Regions from separate parts of the Streptomyces sp. NPDC110618 genome, predicted to be linked through region 1. Evidence: predicted binding sites of a transcription regulator. Region 1 holds the regulator's gene; each other region holds the start of a gene.
What was found. Region 1 encodes HspR, which represses chaperone genes until heat shock. Its sites were predicted from a motif close to TTGAGNNNNNNNNNCTCAA; they were not measured.

Region 1 (4,901 bases):
ACCACGGCCGAGGACAACCAGCCGTCCGTGCAGATCCAGGTCTACCAGGGCGAGCGCGAGATCGCGGCGTACAACAAGAAGCTCGGTATGTTCGAGCTGACCGGTCTGCCGCCGGCGCCGCGCGGCGTCCCGCAGATCGAGGTCTCCTTCGACATCGACGCCAACGGCATCATGCACGTCACGGCGAAGGACCTCGGCACCGGCAAGGAGCAGAAGATGACCGTCACCGGCGGTTCCTCGCTCCCGAAGGACGAGGTCGACCGCATGCGCCAGGAGGCGGAGCAGTACGCGGAGGAGGACCACAAGCGCCGCGAGGCCGCCGAGACCCGCAACCAGGGCGAGCAGCTCGTCTACCAGACCGAGAAGTTCCTCAAGGACAACGAGGACAAGGTCCCCGGCGAGATCAAGACCGAGGTCGAGAGCGCCGTCGAGGAGCTGAAGGCCGCGCTCAAGGGCGAGGACACCGCCGAGATCCGCACCGCCACCGAGAAGGTCGCCGCGGTCTCGCAGAAGCTCGGCCAGGCCATGTACGCCGACGCCCAGGCCGCGCAGGCCGCCGGCGGCGGTGCCGAGGCCGACGCCAAGGCAGCTGACGACGATGTGGTCGACGCCGAGATCGTCGACGACGAGCGCAAGGACGGTGCCGCGTGACGGAGGAGACCCCGGGCTTCGAGGAGAAGCCCGACGTCCCCTCCGGCGCGACCCCCGACGACGCCGAGCCGAAGGCCGCCACCCCTGAGGGGGCGGCCCCGGCCGGGGACGCAGCAGCAGCCAGCACACCGGACCCCGGTCTGATCGCCCAGCTGGACCAGGTCCGTACCGCGCTCAACGAGCGCACCGCGGACCTCCAGCGGCTGCAGGCCGAGTACCAGAACTACCGCCGCCGCGTGGAGCGGGACCGGATCACGGTGCGGGAGATCGCCATCGCGAACCTCCTCACCGAACTCCTGCCCGTGCTCGACGACATCGGCCGCGCGCGGGAGCACGGCGAACTCGTCGGCGGATTCAAGTCCGTCGCGGAGTCGCTGGAGACCGTCGTGGCGAAGATGGGTCTGCAGCAGTTCGGCAAGGAGGGCGAGCCCTTCGACCCGACGATCCACGAGGCGCTGATGCACTCCTACGCGCCGGACGTCACCGAGACGACCTGCGTCGCGATCCTCCAGCCGGGGTATCGCATCGGCGAGCGCACCATCCGGCCCGCGCGGGTGGCCGTCGCCGAGCCCCAGCCGGGCGCGCAGAACGTCAAGGCCGAGGAGCCTTCCGAGGCCGGCGAGGAGAAGGACAACGGCTCTGAAGAGGGCTGATCACAGCAGGAAGGAGGGACGTCGGGGATGAGCACCAAGGACTTCATCGAGAAGGACTACTACAAGGTCCTCGGCGTCCCCAAGGACGCCACCGAGGCCGAGATCAAGAAGGCGTACCGGAAGCTCGCGCGCGAGTTCCACCCGGACGCCAACAAGGGCAACGCCAAGGCCGAGGAGCGCTTCAAGGAGATCTCCGAGGCGAACGACGTCCTCGGCGACCCCAAGAAGCGCAAGGAGTACGACGAGGCCCGCGCCCTGTTCGGCAACGGCGGCTTCCGCCCGGGGCCGGGCGCGGGCGGCGGCTCCTTCAACTTCGACCTGAGCGACCTCTTCGGGGGTGCCCAGCCGGGCGGGGGCGCCGGCGCCGGCGGTTTCGGCGGCGGGCTCGGTGACGTCTTCGGGGGACTGTTCAACCGGGGCTCGTCCGGCACCACCCGGGTGCAGCCCCGGCGCGGCCAGGACATCGACACCGAGGTCACGCTCACCTTCACCGAGGCCATCGAGGGCGCCACGGTGCCCCTCAGGATGTCCTCGCAGTCTCCGTGCAAGGCGTGTTCGGGCACCGGCGACAAGAACGGCAACCCGCGGGTCTGCCCGACCTGCGTCGGCACCGGACAGGTCGCCCGGGGCTCGGGCGGCGGCTTCTCGCTGACCGACCCCTGCCCGGACTGCAAGGGCCGTGGCCTGATCGCCGAGAACCCCTGCGAGATCTGCAAGGGCAGCGGCCGGGCCAAGTCCTCGCGGACCATGCAGGTGCGCATCCCGGCCGGGGTCAACGACGGCCAGCGCATCCGGCTGCGCGGCAAGGGCGCGCCCGGCGAGCGGGGCGGCCCGGCCGGTGACCTGTATGTCACGGTGCATGTCGACTCCCACCCGGTCTTCGGCCGCAAGGGCGACAACCTGACCGTGACGGTGCCGGTGACGTATCCCGAGGCGGCGCTCGGCGGCGAGGTCAGGGTGCCCACCCTGGGCGGACCGCCGGTCACCCTGAAGCTGCCCCCGGGCACGCCCAACGGCCGCACCATGCGCGCCCGCGGCAAGGGCGCGGTCCGCAAGGACGGCACGCGCGGGGACCTGCTGGTCACCGTGGAGGTGCGTGTCCCGAAGGACGTGACGGGGAAGGCTCGTGACGCGCTGGAGGCGTATCGCGAGGCGACCGCGGGCGAGGACCCGCGGGCGGAGCTGTTCCAGGCCGCGAAGGGAGCTTGATGCCACATGGACGGCCGTCGACGCAATCCGTATGAACTGACCGAGGACACCCCGGTCTACGTCATCTCGGTGGCGGCCCAGCTCTCCGGCCTGCACCCGCAGACACTGCGCCAGTACGACCGGCTGGGCCTGGTGTCTCCGGACCGCACGGCCGGACGGGGCCGCCGCTACTCGGCCCGCGACATCGAACTGCTGCGCACGGTGCAGCAGTTGTCGCAGGACGAGGGCATCAACCTGGCCGGCATCAAGCGGATCATCGAACTGCAGAACCAGGTCGCCGCGCTGCAGGCCCGGGTCGCCGAACTCCAGTCGGCACTCGACGGGGCCGCGGCGGCGATGCAGCAGCGCGAGGCGGCGGTGCACGCCTCGTACCGCCGCGACCTGGTGCCGTACCAGGAAGTGCAGCAGACCAGCGCGTTGGTGGTGTGGCGCCCCAAGCGCCAGCAGAACGACTGACGCGCGTACGGTACGCGCAAGGGGCCGCGGGTCTTCGGACCGGCGGCCCCTTTTCGCAGCCCTCCCAGCCCTTGCACGGGCTCTGCAGAAGGAGTCCGAGTGATACTCGCGCGCCCCGGACCCAGGGTGTGGATCGTCGCCGCGGAGGCGGTGGCCACCCTGCTCGTGGCGAGGACGTTGTGGACCTGGCGGGACGACCCGTATGTGTTCCTCGCGGATGTGCCGTACATGGAGGCGGCGAGCATCGGGCTCGCCGTGTCACTCGTGCTGACGCTCGCGCTGGTGTCGCGGGAGCAGGTGTGGCCCCGGCGCGTCGGGTGGTCGCTGACGGCGGTGCGGGTGTGCGCGCTGCCGTGGCCGGCGCTCGCCTGGTATCCGGCGATGTCGCCGTATCTGTCGCTGTGGTGACAGCCGGGGCCGGGTCCGCGCGGACCCGGCCCCGGGCCGTTCTACTCCTGCGTCAGGTCCAGTTCCGTCGCCACGACGATCTGGGCCTCGCCGGTCCACTTGAAGGAGGAGTTCCCGTCGTCGTCGACGGCGTCGACGATGAAGCAGGACACCTCGCCGTCCGGGACGGTCTCGTAGCGGTACGAGGTGGTGTCCGGGCCGACGTAATAGCCGGGGTAGAGGGAGCAGATCTGCTGCTCCTCGTCGCCCTGGAGTTCGCCCCGGCGGACCACGTAGTTCGCCAGGTCCGGGGCCGGGTTCGGGTCCCAGGTGACGTGGAAGCCGTACTCGGTCGGGGTGACCTCCACGCCCGTCACCGCCGGCGGCGGCGTCAGGTCGGCGCGCCGGGCGGTGACCGCGGTGGAGCGGGCGGACTCGTTGCCCGCCGCGTCCAGGGCGGTGACCCGGTAGGTGTAGGTCCCGCCCTCCGCGGCCGTGGTGTCCATGTGGGTGGCCGCGGTGGTGGTCGCCAGGCGCGTGTACGTGCCGTCGGGGGCCGCGGATCGGTAGACCCGGTACGACGCGGCGCCCGTGACGGGGGACCAGTTCAGGTCCAGCCCTTCGGGCTCGGACCACGCGGTCAGGCCGCCCGGCACCGCGGGCGGCGTCCGGTCGGCCGTGGTGACCGGGAGCGACGCCGTTGCGGAGGACTTGTTGCCGGCCTTGTCGTGGGCGCGGACCGTGTACTCGTAGGCGGCGCCCGTCACGGGCAGCGTACTGTCCGTGTACGAGGCGGAGGTCGTCGTCGCCAGCGGGGCCGACGGGTAGGTGCCGCCCTTCTCGCGGCGGTAGACCTGGTACCCGGCGAGGTCCATCTCCTTGTTCTTCGACCAGGTCAGCCTGGCCTTGCCGGTGGCCCTGTCGTACGCGACGGCCGCGCCCGTGGGCTTGAGCGGGGCGACCTTGTCGACGGAGGCGGAGGTACGCGGGGCGTAGGAGAACTTGACCTTGGCGGAGCCCGTCCAGTTGACGTAGTCGATCCGCAGGGTGTGCTTGCCCTTGGCGAGGGTCAGGTCGACGTTCTTGGACACCGTGGCCGAGCCGTTCTTCCACAGGCTGAGCTTCCGCGTGCCGTCGACGTAGACGCGGATGCCGTCCAGGCCGGACGCGCTGAGCCGGAACGGCCCGCCGGAGCCGAAGTCGCGGGTCACGGTCCAGCGGACGCCGAAGGAGTTGCCCGGCAGTCCCGAGGCCGGGGCGCCCGTGCCCCAGTTCTGGTCGATCGCGCTGTCGCAGTCGGTCCGCTTCGGCGTGCCGGAAAAGGTGGTGTTCGCGTAGAAAGTCCGCTTGAACACCGGCGAGGCGCAGGTGGCGGCCGAAGCGGGGGCCGCGGCGGCGGTCAGCAGGCCGGCCGCGGTGGCGAGCACGGCGACGGCCGCCGTGCATCTGGCTGGGTTCATTCGGTCCTCTGGAGGTCGTGCACTGTCGTGATCACGACTCGCGAGGGGGCGCGTTGGTTGTACGGAGGGGAGGTAAAGGCCAGTT
Region 2 (4,901 bases), on a different contig from region 1:
CCGGTGCCGCCGTCGCTGCCCGGGCCGTGCGGAGAGGGCACCGCACCCCGGTTGAACCGCTCGAAGACGCGGTGCCACTGCGAGCGCGGAATGCCGGGCCCCTCGTCCAGTACTTCCAGCTCCAGCGACTGGGGCCGGTCCCCGCGCCGGGCCTTCACCGTCACCCGCCCGTGCGGCGGGCTGTGCTTGACCGCGTTGTCGATGAGGTTGGCCACCACCTGGTGGATCCGCTCGGGGTCCGCGTGCGCGGTCAGCTCCGGCGGAGAGACGTCGAGGTGCAGATGGACGTCGGTACGCGTGTGGCCGCCCGAGCCGGAGGCGATCCCCGCGCGCGTGGAGGCCACCATGTTGGCCTCCTTCAGTACGCCCGACAGATACGGCCACACCTCGAAGCGGCGCGCCTTGAGCGGGACCACGCCGTTGTCGATGCGGGACAGGTCCATCAGCGTGTCGACCAGGCGGCCCAGGCGCTCGGTCTGCTTCAGCGCGGTGCGCATGGTCTCCGGGTCGGCCTCGGTGACGCCGTCCACGATGTTCTCCAGCACCGCGCGCAGGCCCGCGATGGGGGTGCGCAGCTCGTGCGAGACGTTGGCGACCAGCTCCTTGCGCTGACGGTCCTGGGTCTCCAGCTCGTCGGCCATGACATTGATCGTCTCGGCCAGGTCGCCCAGCTCGTCCCTGCGGTTGTCGCGCACCCGGCGCGAGTAGTCGCCGTGCGAGATGGAGCGGGCCACCGCGTTCATCTCGTCCAGCGGCGCGGTGAGCGAATGCGCCACGAACTGCGTAATGAGCAGTGTGGCGATCATCGAGAAGACCGTGATGAAGCGCAGCTCGGTCTGGGTGCGCACCGCGATCATCGACAGACCCGTGGTGATCAGGACCGAGATGACGACCAGCGCGCCGAGCTTGGTCTTGATCGAGAACGGGCGTACGCCGCCCCAGGGCTCCCCGGGGCCTCTCCGCGCCGGCCCCTCGCTCATGGCGTCGGGGTCTCCAGGGCGTAGCCCACGCCGTGCACGGTACGGATGCGCTCGGCGCCGATCTTGCGGCGCAGGGCCTTGATGTGGCTGTCGACGGTCCGGGTGCCGGAGGCGTCGGCCCAGTCCCACACCTCCGCCAGGAGCTGCTCGCGGGAGAGCACCGCGCGCGGGGTGTTGGCCAGGCACACCAGGAGGTCGAACTCGGTGGGCGTGAGGTGGACGTCCTCGCTGCGCACGCGGACCCGGCGCTGGGCGTGGTCGATCTCCAGCTCGCCCAGCCGCAGGATGCCGCTGCGCGGGGTGGAGGCGGCGATCGCGGCCCGCTCCACCCGGCGCAGCAGGACGTGCACGCGGGCGGCCAGCTCCCGCATCGAGAACGGCTTGGTCATGTAGTCGTCGGCGCCGACGCCGAGGCCGACCAGCATGTCGGTCTCGTCGTCGCGGGCCGTCAGCATCAGCACCGGCACGGGGCGCTGGGCCTGCACGCGGCGGCAGACCTCCAGGCCGTCGAAGCCCGGCAGCATGATGTCGAGGATCAGCAGATCGGGCTGCCAGGCCTCGGCCGTGTCCACGGCCGACGGCCCGTCGCCCGCGGTCTGCACGAGGAATCCCTCGGCACGCAGGCGGGCCGCGATGGCGTCCACGATGGTCGGATCGTCCTCGACCACCAGAACCCTGCGCTGTGCGCCCGGGCTCGCCGCCGTGCCGTTGTGGGAGGTGTGTGTCTGCTCCATCGCCCGCCCCTGAAGTTGCTTTCCGGAATCCGTGGGGTGATCCGTCTTGTGCGACATGCCCGAGCATGCCTGCGATTGACGCTTGAATGATCCGCGCCAAGGCAGCAGCGTACGGGGAGTCACGGTGGCTCGGCTATCCAGGTCGGACGGCGAGATGCACGACGTCGGGAACGCCCCGGGCAACGGGGATCTCTTCGGTACGCACCTGATTGAACCCGGCATTCCGCAAGGATTCTTCGAATTCCGGAGAGGGCTGTGCCGACCACACGGCGAGCACCCCGCCGGGGTTCAACAGCCGTGCGCAGCTTGCCAGTCCGGAGTCCGAGTAGAGGCTGTTGTTCCCGTCCGTGACGGTCCAGCCGGGGCCGTTGTCGATGTCGAGACACAGTGCGTCGAACGTGTCGGATGTCTCAATGACGTAGTTGATCAGGTCAATTTCGAGGATCCGGGTACGCGGATCCCGTCGGGCCGCTTCGGTGAGCCCGGACAGAGGGCCCGAGCGGTGCCAGTCGACAATGGCCGATTCGCGTTCCACCACGGTGATCCGTCCCCAGCGCGGGTCGGCCGCGGCGTGTGCGAGCGAGAACCCGACGCCCAGGCCGCCGATCAGTACGGCGGGGTCGGTGCGGTCGTCCAGCGCGTCCCGCGCCGCGTCGACGAGCAGGCGCTCGGAGCGGCCGTCGGAGGTGTCCATCAGGAAACAGCCGTTGGCGATGATCTGCAGCAGCTCCCCGTGCCGCCGCAGCACGACCTCGCCGTAGGGGCCTTCGCGACGGTCCAGGACTTCAGGGATGTCGTACGAAGTGGGCATCCGCTCATCCTGTCAGGTCCGCGGCGTGAAAATCGCTGGGAGGCGTGGACCGGCATGTGGAGAATCCCCCCGGTACAGGGGAGGGTTCGTGGATGTTTTCGGGTGCGCCCGGTGTGATGCGCCGCTGACGGCCGCGGTGTCCCGGGTCGCGTTACCCGTGCACGCCCATCACTCGTCCTGGCACGAGCTGCTGCCGCCGCTGATGGAACAGGGCCTCTACGCCGTCGACCCGCTGCCCTCGGGCCCGCCGTACCGGCGCTGGGAGGAGGTCGGGGAGGCCGAGGCCGTCGCCCGTGGCGTGTACGCGCCGGAGTACTCGGTGTCCTTCGGCGCGGCGGGCCGCATCGCCGTCGCGCCCGGTGACTCGCGCGGCACGGTGGTGATCCCGGAGCGTTGCGACGGGTACTGCATGGGCCTGGACGGCAGGGACGGGCCCAACCTGGCCTGTGGGCGGTGCGGGTCGGCGGTGGGCACGCGGGTGGACGACTGCGGGCTGTGGCAGGCGGTGTGGCTGGAGCCCGACGCGGTACGCCGTGTCCCGCTGGACGACGGGTCCGATCCCGCGCCCGAGGTGCGGGCCCGTCCGCCGATCGAACCGTGCGGAGGCTGGGACGGGCGCTGGGTGGCGGCGGTCGCGGTGGCGTTGGCGCACCTGGTGGTGGCCGCGGAGGGTGATCCCGTGACCTTCCCGGCGGGCGGCCTGCTCGCGGAGACGTTCGCGCGCGGGGCCGAGCGGGTGCTGCCGGGGCCGGTGCGGAAGTCGGTGGGCCTGGCGGGTCCGGGCGTTCCCGTCGCCGGTGACGACATCGTCCTGGTCCCCCGGGACCCGGTGACGGGTGAGCCGTGGCGGCCCGAGGCGGAGGTCCCCGTGGCCCCGTTGTCCGCCGAGGTCTGGGCCCACCTGACCGAGCCCCCGGAGACCTCGCCCCTCCCGGCTTCGGGGACGCTCCCGCCCGGGGTCCTCCGCGACGACTACCCCCTGCCCCCGCTCCCCGGGTACTTCTTCGAACCGGACCGGCGGATCTTCCTGAGTGCTCTGGCCCGGCACCCGGCTGTACGGCGGCCGCGGATCCGGGCGGTGTACGACCGGGTGGCGGCGGGTCGGCACCCCCTTTGTCTGTAGCGGGAGTGAGGCGGGTTCATCTGTAGCGGGAATGGGGCGGGGACCGGCCCTGTTCTGGCAGGTCACCGGCCCGTCGGCGTGATCGCTCACAGCGAACAAAGGCTCGGGAACAATCCGCGGCCGTCATGCATTGAGTCGACATAACTCAACTTGACTGCCGAAGGGGAGATCATGGCTTCGACGTCCATCCCGCTCACCCTGCCCGTGTTGCCCCTCGACGACGAGGTCGTGCTGCCCGGGATGGTGGTCCCGCTGGACTTGAACGACGGGGATGTGCGCGCCGCCGTGGAGGCCGCGCAGGCCGCCGCCCGCAACGCGCAGGGCAAGCCCCGTGTGCTGCTGGTGCCGCGCATCGACGGCACGTACGCGAGTACCGGTGTGCTGGGCACCGTGGAGCAGGTCGGACGGCTCGCCGACGGTGACCCGGGCGCCCTGATCCGGGGCCGGGAGCGGGTGAGGATCGGCGCCGGGACGACCGGGCCGGGTGCCGCCCTGTGGGTCGAGGGCACCGTGGTCGACGACCGCGCGCCGGATCCGCTGCCCGGGAATGTCGTGGAACTCGTGAAGGAGTACAAGGCGCTCGCCACCTCATGGCTGCGCAAGCGCGGCGCCTGGCAGGTCGTGGACCGGGTCCAGGCCATCGACGACGTCTCGGCGCTCGCCGACAACTCCGGCTACTCGCCCTTCCTCACCACCGAGCAGAAGGTGGAGCTGCTGGAGACCGCCGACCCGGTGGCCCGGCTGAAGCTCGCCACCCAGCACCTGCGCGACCACCTCGCCGAGCAGGACGTCGCCGAGACCATCGCCAAGGACGTCCAGGAGGGCGTCGACAAGCAGCAGCGCGAGTTCCTGCTGCGCCGCCAGCTGGAGGCCGTGCGCAAGGAGCTGCGCGAGCTGAACGGCGAGACGGAGGGCGAGGAGTCCGACGACTACCGCGCCCGCGTCGAGGCCGCCGACCTGCCGGAGACGGTCCGCGAGGCGGCCCTGAAGGAGGTCGACAAGCTGGAGCGGGCCAGCGACCAGTCCCCGGAGGGCTCCTGGATCCGCACCTGGCTGGACACGGTGCTGGAGCTGCCGTGGAACGAGCGGACCGAGGACTCCTACGACATCCAGGGCGCCAAGGCCGTACTGGACGCCGAGCACGCCGGGCTGGAGGACGTGAAGGAGCGGATCACCGAGTACCTCGCGGTGCGCAAGCGGCGCAGCGAGCGCGGTCTCGGTGTCGTCGGCGGGCGGCGCGGCGGTGCCGTGCT
Region 3 (4,901 bases), on a different contig from region 1:
CGCGCAGGAACTTCTCGGTCTGGTAGACGAGCTGTTCGGCCTGGTTGCGGGTCTCGGCGGCCTCGCGGCGCCTGCGGTCCTCCTCCGCGTACTGCTCGGCCTCCCGCATCATGCGGTCGATGTCCTCCTTGGGCAGGGCCGAGCCGCCGGTGACGGTCATCTTCTGTTCCTTGCCCGTGCCGAGGTCCTTGGCGGAGACGTGCATGATCCCGTTGGCGTCGATGTCGAAGGCGACCTCGATCTGCGGCACCCCGCGCGGCGCGGGCGGCAGCCCGGTCAGGTCGAAGACGCCGAGCTTCTTGTTGTAGGCGGCGATCTCGCGTTCGCCCTGGTAGACCTGGATGCCGACGGAGGGCTGGTTGTCGGTGGCGGTGGTGAAGATCTCCGAACGCCGGGTCGGGATCGTGGTGTTGCGCTCGATCAGCTTGGTCATGATGCCGCCCTTGGTCTCGATGCCGAGGGACAGCGGGGTGACGTCGAGGAGCAGCACGTCCTTGACGTCGCCGCGGATCACACCCGCCTGGAGGGCGGCGCCGACGGCGACCACCTCGTCAGGGTTGACGCCCTTGTGCGGGTCCTTGCCGGTCAGCTCCTTGACCAGGTCGGTGACGGCCGGCATGCGGGTGGAGCCGCCGACGAGGATGACGTGGTCGACCGCGGAGAGCTTGATGCCGGCGTCCTTGACCGCCTGGTGGAAGGGGGTCTTGCAGCGGTCGAGGAGGTCGGCGGTCAGCTCCTGGAACTGGGCGCGGGTCAGCCTCTCGTCCAGGTGCAGCGGCCCCTCTGTGGAGGCGGTGATGTAGGGCAGGTTGATGGTGGTCTCGGAGGAGCTGGACAGCTCGATCTTGGCCTTCTCGGCGCCCTCGCGCAGCCGCTGCAGCGCCATCTTGTCGTTGCCGAGGTCGATGCCGTACTGGCCCTTGAACTTCTTCACCAGGTGCTCGACGAGCCGCTGGTCCCAGTCGTCGCCGCCGAGGTGGGTGTCGCCGTTGGTGGCCTTCACCTCGATGACCCCGTCACCGATCTCCAGCAGGGAGACGTCGAAGGTGCCGCCGCCGAGGTCGAAGACCAGGACGGTCTGCTCCTCGCCCCGGTCCAGGCCGTAGGCGAGGGCGGCGGCGGTGGGCTCGTTGATGATCCGCAGCACCTTCAGGCCCGCGATCTCCCCGGCCTCCTTGGTGGCCTGCCGCTGGGTGTCGTCGAAGTAGGCGGGGACGGTGATCACGGCGTCGGTGACGTCCTCGCCGAGGTAGGACTCGGCGTCCCGCTTCAGCTTCTGCAGCACCCGCGCGGACAGCTCCTGGGCCCGGTAGCGGGTGCCGTCGACGGAGCCCTCCTGCGGGAAGCGCCAGCCGCTGTCGCCCATGTGCCGCTTGACCGAGCGGGCGGTGCGCTCGATGTTGGTCACCGCCTGCCGTTTGGCCACCTCGCCGACGAGGACCTCGCCGTTCTTGGCGAAGGCCACGACCGAGGGGGTGGTCCTGGCCCCTTCCGCGTTGGCGACAACGGTGGGTTCGCCGCCCTCCAGCACGGCCACCACGGAGTTGGTGGTTCCCAGATCGATACCGACCGCACGTCCCATCGCAGTCCCCTTCCGCCAGGCACGTCCCGAACTCCAGCACAAAACTTGAGTGGGCTGTTGTCAATGGTGCCTCGGGACCGTGCGGGGCGCGGGCGGGGCGCTCAGCCGGTGACGCGCTCCGGCTCGCGGGGCTCGTCGCGCAGGGCCACCGCGCGCCGCGGACGGTCCGTGATCAGCACGTCCACCCGCGGATGGTTCAGGAAGGCCCGCATGGAGGCGTCGTCGTTGACGGTCCAGACCATGGTGAACAGGCCGTGCCGGGTGGCCTCCCGCAGCACGTTCGCGCGGGCGAGCCGCTGGTGGACGGCGACCCCGGCCGCGCCGCAGGCGCGCACCCGGCGCATCGGCCAGAGCTCGCTGATCCGGGTGCCGGGCAGCCGCAGCCAGCCGATCTCGTCCCGGTCGCGGCCCAGCGACAGGGCGGTTCGGGCGCCCGGGAAGGCCTGGGTGATCGCGGCGACGGAACGGTCCTCCAGAGTGGTGGCGACGAAGGCGTCCGGGCCGAGCAGGGCGTTCGCCCGGTCGATCACCTCGCGCTCGTAGCCGGTCTCCTTCAGGTCCAGGTGGCCGATCAGCTTCCCGGCGATCAGTGCCATGACGTCGTCGACCACCGGCACCGGGTACCCGGCGCGCTCGCTCAACTCGGCGTGGCCGATCGCCGACAGCAGCGGCCCGGTGTGGTCGACGCGGGCGTCGTGGTAGACGACGAGGACGCCGTCGGCGGTGCGCCGGATGTCGAACTCGACGTACTCCGCGCCGCTGAGCAGCGCGTCCTCGTAGGCCTCCCAGGTGGCGGCACCGGCGCGTTCGGAGCCGCCCCGGTGGGCGGAGACGGCGGGCTGTCGCGGCATGGTCGGTCAACTCCCGGACGAGGTACGAGGCGCGGGCACCGGCGCGGTCGGGTCGCCGGAGCGGGGCAGCAGGCTGCGCGGCCCCCGGCCCGCCCTGCGCAGCGACAGGTAGCCGATCACGGCGAGGATCATGAACGGCAGCCAGGCCAGAGCGTACGCGGTGCCATAGCGGCCGAGGTCGAGGATGGAGTGGCTGTCGTCGACATCGGTGGCGTTGACGCCGAAGAAGGCGAGCAGCAGGGTCGGCGGCAGGGCGATCAGAGTGGCCGCGGCGACCAGCACGGAGATGACGCGGTTCTGCCGCTCGTCGCGTTCGGCGAGGGCGGCGTCCAGGGCGGCGGAGCGGGCGTTGATGACGGAGGTGAGCCGCTCGACCATGCGGGCGGAGTTGTCGAGGCTGTCGCGGATACCGAGGGCGTCGCGCAGCGACGACTGGAAGCTCTCCGTGAGCATTTCCGGGATCAGCAGGCTGTCCACGTAGGCCTCGACGCCGAAGGCGAGGTCCAGCTGGAGTTCGTTGACGCCGTCGGAGAGCCGGGAGATCAGGGCGCGGACCTCGGAGGGCGAGTCGGTGAGCGCCTGTTCGTTCTCCTTCATCATCGCGAACGCGGCGAGCCGGGTGCGCTGCAGGACGGCCAGCGCGGAGATCATGCCGAGCGCGACCACGGCAAGGCCGTTCTCCACGTGCGGGGCCCAGCCCGCCTGTACGGAGACGCCGCGGCCGTGGGCGGAGAGGGTGACGCCGTGGTTCCTGAGGTTGGGCGGGATGCTCACGGTGAGCCGGTCGGCGCCCTCGGCGGGCATCATGCCGCGGTAGACGATGCCGTTGAGCAGGGCGGAGCGGTGGGACTGGTCGGTGTGGGCGAGGAGTTCCTCGCGCAGTCGGCCGCCGGGGAAGACGAGCTGGTGCACGTTGAGGCCGAAGGTGAGCGGCTGCGGCAGCCCGAGGCGGGCGCGCAGGGCGTCCAGGAGCGGCTGGTCCCCCCAGGTTAAGTCGGTCCGGTCGAAGCAGGTGGTGGCGAGCCAGGAGGCGACGGCGCCGCCGTCGGTCTCCCCCGTGAACTCGCAGTCCAGGAGCAGGGTGGCGTCCCCGCGCGGGGTGGTGACGACGAGGAGGTCGGCGCCGGCGAGGGGCAGGCCGTGGTCGCCGCCGGGCAGACCCAGGTCGTCCGGGGCCAGCCGCTCGGCCAGGACCGGTACCGGCAACACCGCCCCGCCGGACTCCAGATGGGGCCTGAAGCGCCCGAAGTGGAGCCGGTCGACGAGCCTTTGGGGCGAGTCCGGTGGATGGATCCGGCACCCCAGGCTGAACAGCAGCAGTATCCGGGTGACTTCCCGGGTTCCCGCGTCAAGTGCCGTCCCGCCGCCCGCTGTTCCCGTCGCCATCGTGCCCCTTCCCCCTGGTCGGCGTCCGTGTCATACGCCGAACGGACAGCGCGCAGGCAGCCCGGACAGGGCGGCCTGCGCGACCATGATCGCTGATGCTCAGGCGAGCTTCGCCGTCAGGGTGATCGGAACGGCCTTGAGAGCCTGGCTGACGGGGCAGTTGGCCTTGGCGTCCTCGGCGGCGGCCTGGAAGTCGGCCTCGCTGATGCCGGGCACCGTGCCCTCGACGGTGAGGTGGATACCGGTGATGCCCTCGCCCGGCTGGAAGGTCACGTCGGCGGAGGTGACCAGCTTGGTGGGCGGCGTGCCGGCCTTGTCCAGGCCGTTGGAGAAGGCCATGCAGTAGCAGCTGGAGTGCGCGGCCGCGATCAGCTCCTCCGGGCTGGTCTTGCCGTTGGCGGCCTCGGCGCGCGAGGGCCACGACACCGGCTGCGCGGCGATGGCGCCGGAGGAGTCGAAGGTGACGACGCCGTTGCCCTGGAACAGGTTGCCTTCCCACACGGTGTGTGCGGAGCGCGTGGTTGCCACGATGAATCCCTTCAGTGAGGTCCCGTGTTCGGGGTCCGTGGCCCCATCCGATCACATTCCGGCTCAGCTCACCCGGAAGACCGGCCCCTGCGCGCTGAACGGCAGCCGGGCGCCCCGCGGAATGAGGTAGGCGTGCTCGCGCCGCACCCGGAGGGTGTCGCACCAGCCGTCGGTGATGACCAGGATGGGCGCCCCGGGCGGGAAGTCGTCGGCGCGCTGCAGGAGGTCGATGCCCGGCTGGAGCACGGTGCCGCCCCGGCCGTGCACCCGGACCCGTCCGGCGATCTCGGTGACCTGCACATATCCGGCGTCGTGCGGTGCCGCGTCGCAGAACACCACGCGCGCGGCCGGTACGTCCCGGGCCTCGGCGTAGGAGGCGATCGCGCCGAGCGCCTTGCCGAGCAGCACCCGGTCCATGGAGCCGGAGGTGTCCAGGACGACGCCGAAGGTGCAGCGGGCGATCTCCTCGGGCGGGTACCAGCGTCCGGCGCGCGGGATGTCCGGGGTGGACGCCTGCCGGCGGGCCGGGCGGGAGTAGGTGCGCAGGGGTTCCG
Region 4 (4,901 bases), on a different contig from region 1:
GCCCGCCCCGGCACCCGGCGCTGACGGCCGGTGCCCGGACGGGCTCTCGTGGGCTTGCGCGGGGCGTGCCGGTTACTCCTCGTCGCCCTCGGGCTTGTCGGCGTCGTTGATCTCCTGCTCCAGGCCCAGCTGCTCGACCAGCCACTTGTCGAACTCGATGGCGGCGCGCACCCAGCTGACCGTGGAGGACACGAAGTGCTCCAGGCTGACGCCGGTGCCGATCAGCATCTGCGCCTCGCCGATCAGGCGGACGGTGCCGTCGTCGTGGGTGTGGGTGTAGAGCTTGGGCCACAGGGTGCGCCGGTTCCAGTCGTCGATGGACTCCAGCAGCTGCGGCTTCTCGTCGATCTTGTGCGGGCGGTCGTAGAAGGTCCGCACCGAGAAGACCTGCTGCTCTCCCTCTCCACGGAACATGAAGTAGGTGCGGAACTGCTCCCACGGCGCCGCGAGGTCACCCTCGTCGTCGATGACGTACTTGAGCTCCATCTGGTCGAGGAGCTGCTTCACGAGGTCCTGATCCGGGACGACGGGGCCCGCCGGTCCTTGGGGCTGCGGCTCGGGCTGGCCCCCGAAGTTCGGAATCGAGGACGGGTCGATGCTCACCGTGTTTTTCCCTTCGTACGGATTCCGCCATCCTCCCCCATGCGGGGAGGGGGGTGGCAAGCCCGGACGGGGCCTGTCAGCCTTCGGCTGACAAGATCTGGCCGGTACGGAGAGCGGGGGACATGTACAGGACAGCAAAAACGGCGCCCGGACGGACCAGATGGGGGATCGTGGCCGGGATCCTGGCACTGCCGGTCCTGGCCATCGGCGGGCTCATCGCGCTGATCGTGTTCTACGTACTGTTCCAGGCCGACCACGACGGATACGCGGGGCAGAACGTCCCCTGCGCCGACGTGCTGCACTTCGGCGGCGCCGAGCTGCCCGAGGGCGCCGAGGAGGTCGGCCCCTGCACGGAGCAGGGGTTCCAGGAGCTGCGCTACGTCGCCCGCTTCCGCATGCCCCGCGCCGAGGTGACCGACTGGCTGCTCTCGTCCTACGCCTCCGTCCCCGAGCCGGGGCCCTGCGGGTCCCTGGACGCGGACCTGTGCCTAACCGCGGAACACCCCGACGGCCACCCCGACGCCGGCGCGGGCACCGTCACCGTGGAGGTGAAGTACAAGGACTCCGAGACCGCGCAGGTCAGCTTCCTCGCCTCCACCGACTGACGGCGCCCGGCCGCGTTACAGCGTCTTCCCGGTCGTCGGCCCCACGAGCAGCCCGTCGCCGAAGGTGTCGACCCGGACCGTGTCCCCGTCCTTGATCTCGCCCGCCAGGATCTCCTTGGCGAGCCGGTCGCCGATGGCCGTCTGGACCAGGCGGCGCAGCGGGCGGGCGCCGTAGGCCGGATCGTTGCCCTCGTCGGCGAGCCAGGCCAGGGCCGCGTCGGTGACCTCCAGGGTGAGGCGGCGCTCGGCGAGCCGCTTGGCCAGGCGGTCGATCTGCAGGCGGGCGATCCGGGACAGCTCGTCCTTGGTGAGCGCGGAGAAGACCACCAGGTCGTCCAGGCGGTTGAGGAACTCCGGCTTGAAGGACGCGCGGACGACCTCCAGCACCTGCTCCTTCTTCTCCTCCTCGCTGCTGATCGGGTCCACCAGGAACTGGCTGCCCAGGTTGGAGGTGAGCACCAGGATGGTGTTGCGGAAGTCGACCGTGCGACCCTGTCCGTCGGTGAGCCGTCCGTCGTCCAGCACCTGGAGCAGGATGTCGAAGACCTCCGGGTGCGCCTTCTCCACCTCGTCCAGCAGGACGACGGAGTACGGGCGACGGCGTACCGCCTCGGTCAGCTGGCCGCCCTCCTCGTAGCCGATGTAGCCGGGCGGGGCGCCGACCAGGCGGGCCACGCTGTGCTTCTCGCCGTACTCGGACATGTCGATGCGGACCATGGCCCGCTCGTCGTCGAAGAGGAAGTCGGCGAGCGCCTTGGCCAGTTCGGTCTTGCCGACGCCGGTCGGGCCGAGGAAGAGGAAGGAACCGGTGGGCCGGTCCGGGTCGGCGATGCCGGCGCGGGTGCGCCGTACCGCGTCGGAGACGGCCTGCACGGCCTCCGACTGGCCGATCAGGCGCTTGCCCAGTTCCTCCTCCATGCGCAGCAGCTTCTGCGTCTCGCCCTCCATCAGGCGCCCGGCGGGGATGCCGGTCCAGGCGGCCACGGTGTCGGCGATGTCGTCGGCGCCGACCTCCTCCTTGACCATGGTGTCCTTGGCGGCCTCCTCCTCGGCCTGCGAGGCGGCGGCCAGGTCCCGCTCCAGGGAGGGGATCTCGCCGTACAGCAGCTTGGAGGCGGTGTCGAAGTCGCCGTCGCGCTGGGCCCGTTCGGCCTGGCCGCGCAACTCGTCGAGCTTCTCCTTGAGTTCACCGACCCGGTTGAGGGACTGCTTCTCCTTCTCCCAGCGTGCGGTGAGCCCCCGCAGCTCCTCCTCCTTGTCGGCGAGGTCGCGGCGCAGCCGCTCCAGGCGCTCCTGGGAGGCCGGGTCGGTCTCCTTGCTCAGCGCCAGCTCCTCCATGCGCAACCGGTCGACGGCGCGCTGGAGTTCGTCGATCTCCACGGGCGAGGAGTCGATCTCCATACGGAGCCGGGAGGCAGCCTCGTCGACCAGGTCGATGGCCTTGTCGGGCAGGAAGCGGGAGGTGATGTACCGGTCGGAGAGGGTGGCCGCGGCGACCAGCGCGCTGTCGGCGATCTGCACCTTGTGGTGGGCCTCGTAGCGGCCCTTGAGCCCGCGCAGGATCGCGATGGTGTCCTCGACGGTCGGCTCGGCGACCAGCACCTGCTGGAAGCGCCGCTCCAGCGCCGGGTCCTTCTCGATCCGCTCGCGGTACTCGTCGAGCGTGGTGGCGCCGACCATGCGCAGCTCACCGCGGGCGAGCATGGGCTTGAGCATGTTCCCGGCGTCCATGGCGGAGTCGCCGCCCGCACCGGCGCCGACGACGGTGTGCAGCTCGTCGATGAAGGTGATGATCTGCCCGTCGGAGTCCTTGATCTCCGCGAGCACGGTCTTCAGCCGCTCCTCGAACTCACCGCGGTACTTGGCGCCCGCGACCATCGCGCCGAGGTCCAGCGCGACCAGCCGCTTGTCCTTCAGCGACTCGGGCACGTCCCCCTTCACGATCCGCTGGGCGAGCCCCTCCACGACGGCCGTCTTGCCGACGCCGGGCTCGCCGATGAGCACGGGGTTGTTCTTCGTACGGCGCGACAGCACCTGCACGACCCGGCGGATCTCCTGGTCCCGGCCGATGACCGGGTCGAGCCGGCCCTCGCGCGCGGCGGCCGTCAGATCGGTACCGAACTTCTCCAGGGCCTTGTACTGGCCCTCCGGATCGGCGGTGGTCACCCGGCGTCCTCCCCTTGCCTTCCTGAACGCCTCCAGCAGCTTCTCCGCGGTGGCCCCCTGCCGGGAGAGTACGTCCCCGGCCTGGCCGCCCTTGGCGGCGATACCGATGAGCAGGTGCTCGGTGGACAGGTACTCGTCACCGAGGTCCTTGGCCCTGGCCTGCGCGTCGGCGATCACGGCGAGCAGTTCCCGGTTGGGCTGCGGCGGGGCGACGGTGGACCCGGTCACGCTGGGCAGCCCGGCGAGCACCTTCTCGGCGCCGGAACGCACGGCGGCCTGGTCGGCCTCGACGGCGGCGAGCAGGTCGGTGATGTTCTCGTTGTCCTGGCCCTGGAGCAGAGCCAGCAGCAGATGGGCCGGCGTGAGGTCCGGGTGCCCCTCGGTCAGCGCCCGGTTACCGGCCGCGTTGATCGCTTCCCGGCTCCTGTTGGTCAGCTCTGCGTCCACGTGTGCGCTCTCCTCCTGTTCGACAGCCCTGTCCACGCTGACTCATCCAACGTACACAAAGTTGAGTCTATTCCACTCAAGTATGTCCCGGGAGGCTTCCGCGGACTAAGTTCCGGCACCATGACTCACTCCGTGGACCCGGGCGCGCCCGACACCCCGTTCCTCAGCTTCTGGCGGGAACGGCACCTGTGCACGCTGACGACGCTGCGACCGGACGGCAGCCCCCATGTGGTGCCGGTGGGTGTGACCTACGACCCCGGGGCACGGCTGGCCCGGGTGATCACGAACAAGAACAGCAGGAAGGTGGCCCATGTCCTGGCCGCCGGGCCGGACGGGGCACGGGTCGCGGTGTGCCAGGTGGACGGCGGGCGGTGGGCGACGCTGGAGGGGCGGGCGCGGGTGCGCACCGAGCCGGAACGGGTCGCGGACGCCGTACAGCGCTACGCCGAGCGCTACGAGCGCATGCCCGCCCCCAATCCGGACCGCGTGGTGATCGAGATCGAGCTGGAGCGGGCCATGGGACGCGGCTGAGCCGCCCGCCCGTCGACTTCCGGCCACCGCGGATGTTGGTTGATAACCGGAAATGTCCCGCAAAACACAGCGGCGTCACCGTGTTCAGGTCACGGTGACGCCGCTGCGGGGGGAAGCACCTGAGCGATCTTTTACGACGGGGGAATCGCGTCAGGCACTGCGGGGGGTGGCTGAGATGGTCCGGGGTGCCGGGACCCCCGGGTCCACCACTTGCTGGTGGTCCCGCTGGTCCAGGTTCACAAAGATCATTCCGTAGCGGATGGCGCATCGCACGGGCTGCGGCGCGCCCCGGGGCCGGCGCAGGCACCGGTAGGCCCGCACGTCCTCGTCCTCGTCCCGGGTGACGACGACCGGTTCTCCGAAGACGGTCACCATCAACGAGTCACCGGGGTGGGGGATCGCGGTGACAAGATCGATGAAGTGCCATCCGGAGCGGTAGGCGGTGGCCATTTCGCGACGGAAGGTTCGGTCGTCGGGTGGGGTGGTCATGCCGGAGCACTCCAGCTGCTGTCGTCCGTGCTCCAGGAGCTGTCGCCGGGCACCTTGGAG

Region 2: the regulator HspR is predicted to act here: its motif matches at 3,779-3,797, upstream of lon (endopeptidase La).
Region 3: the regulator HspR is predicted to act here: its motif matches at 1,628-1,646, upstream of dnaK (molecular chaperone DnaK).
Region 4: the regulator HspR is predicted to act here: its motif matches at 3,883-3,901, upstream of clpB (ATP-dependent chaperone ClpB).

The regions. Positions count from the first base shown of each region.
Region 1 covers NZ_JBVKBN010000045.1:1,410-6,310, reverse strand. Annotated here, with positions in the region: gene dnaK (molecular chaperone DnaK) at 1-651, shown strand, start outside; gene grpE (nucleotide exchange factor GrpE) at 648-1,304, shown strand; gene dnaJ (molecular chaperone DnaJ) at 1,332-2,513, shown strand; gene ACZ7L7_RS37060 (heat shock protein transcriptional repressor HspR) at 2,520-2,969, shown strand; gene ACZ7L7_RS37055 (hypothetical protein) at 3,069-3,377, shown strand; gene ACZ7L7_RS37050 (fibronectin type III domain-containing protein) at 3,419-4,816, opposite strand.
Region 2 covers NZ_JBVKBN010000014.1:45,062-49,962, forward strand. Annotated here, with positions in the region: gene ACZ7L7_RS23485 (HAMP domain-containing sensor histidine kinase) at 1-980, opposite strand, end outside; gene ACZ7L7_RS23490 (response regulator transcription factor) at 977-1,714, opposite strand; gene ACZ7L7_RS23495 (spermidine synthase family protein) at 1,848-2,525, opposite strand; gene ACZ7L7_RS23500 (hypothetical protein) at 2,683-3,648, shown strand; gene lon (endopeptidase La) at 3,820-4,901, shown strand, end outside.
Region 3 covers NZ_JBVKBN010000001.1:305,948-310,848, reverse strand. Annotated here, with positions in the region: gene dnaK (molecular chaperone DnaK) at 1-1,582, opposite strand, end outside; gene ACZ7L7_RS01315 (glycerophosphodiester phosphodiesterase family protein) at 1,684-2,433, opposite strand; gene ACZ7L7_RS01310 (CorA family divalent cation transporter) at 2,440-3,819, opposite strand; gene ACZ7L7_RS01305 (OsmC family protein) at 3,919-4,347, opposite strand; gene ACZ7L7_RS01300 (vWA domain-containing protein) at 4,411-4,901, opposite strand, start outside.
Region 4 covers NZ_JBVKBN010000027.1:4,595-9,495, reverse strand. Annotated here, with positions in the region: gene ACZ7L7_RS32890 (cation:proton antiporter) at 1-24, shown strand, start outside; gene ACZ7L7_RS32885 (YbjN domain-containing protein) at 73-603, opposite strand; gene ACZ7L7_RS32880 (hypothetical protein) at 774-1,208, shown strand; gene clpB (ATP-dependent chaperone ClpB) at 1,224-3,821, opposite strand; gene ACZ7L7_RS32870 (pyridoxamine 5'-phosphate oxidase family protein) at 3,942-4,352, shown strand; gene ACZ7L7_RS32865 (Rieske (2Fe-2S) protein) at 4,503-4,841, opposite strand; gene ACZ7L7_RS32860 (hypothetical protein) at 4,838-4,901, opposite strand, start outside.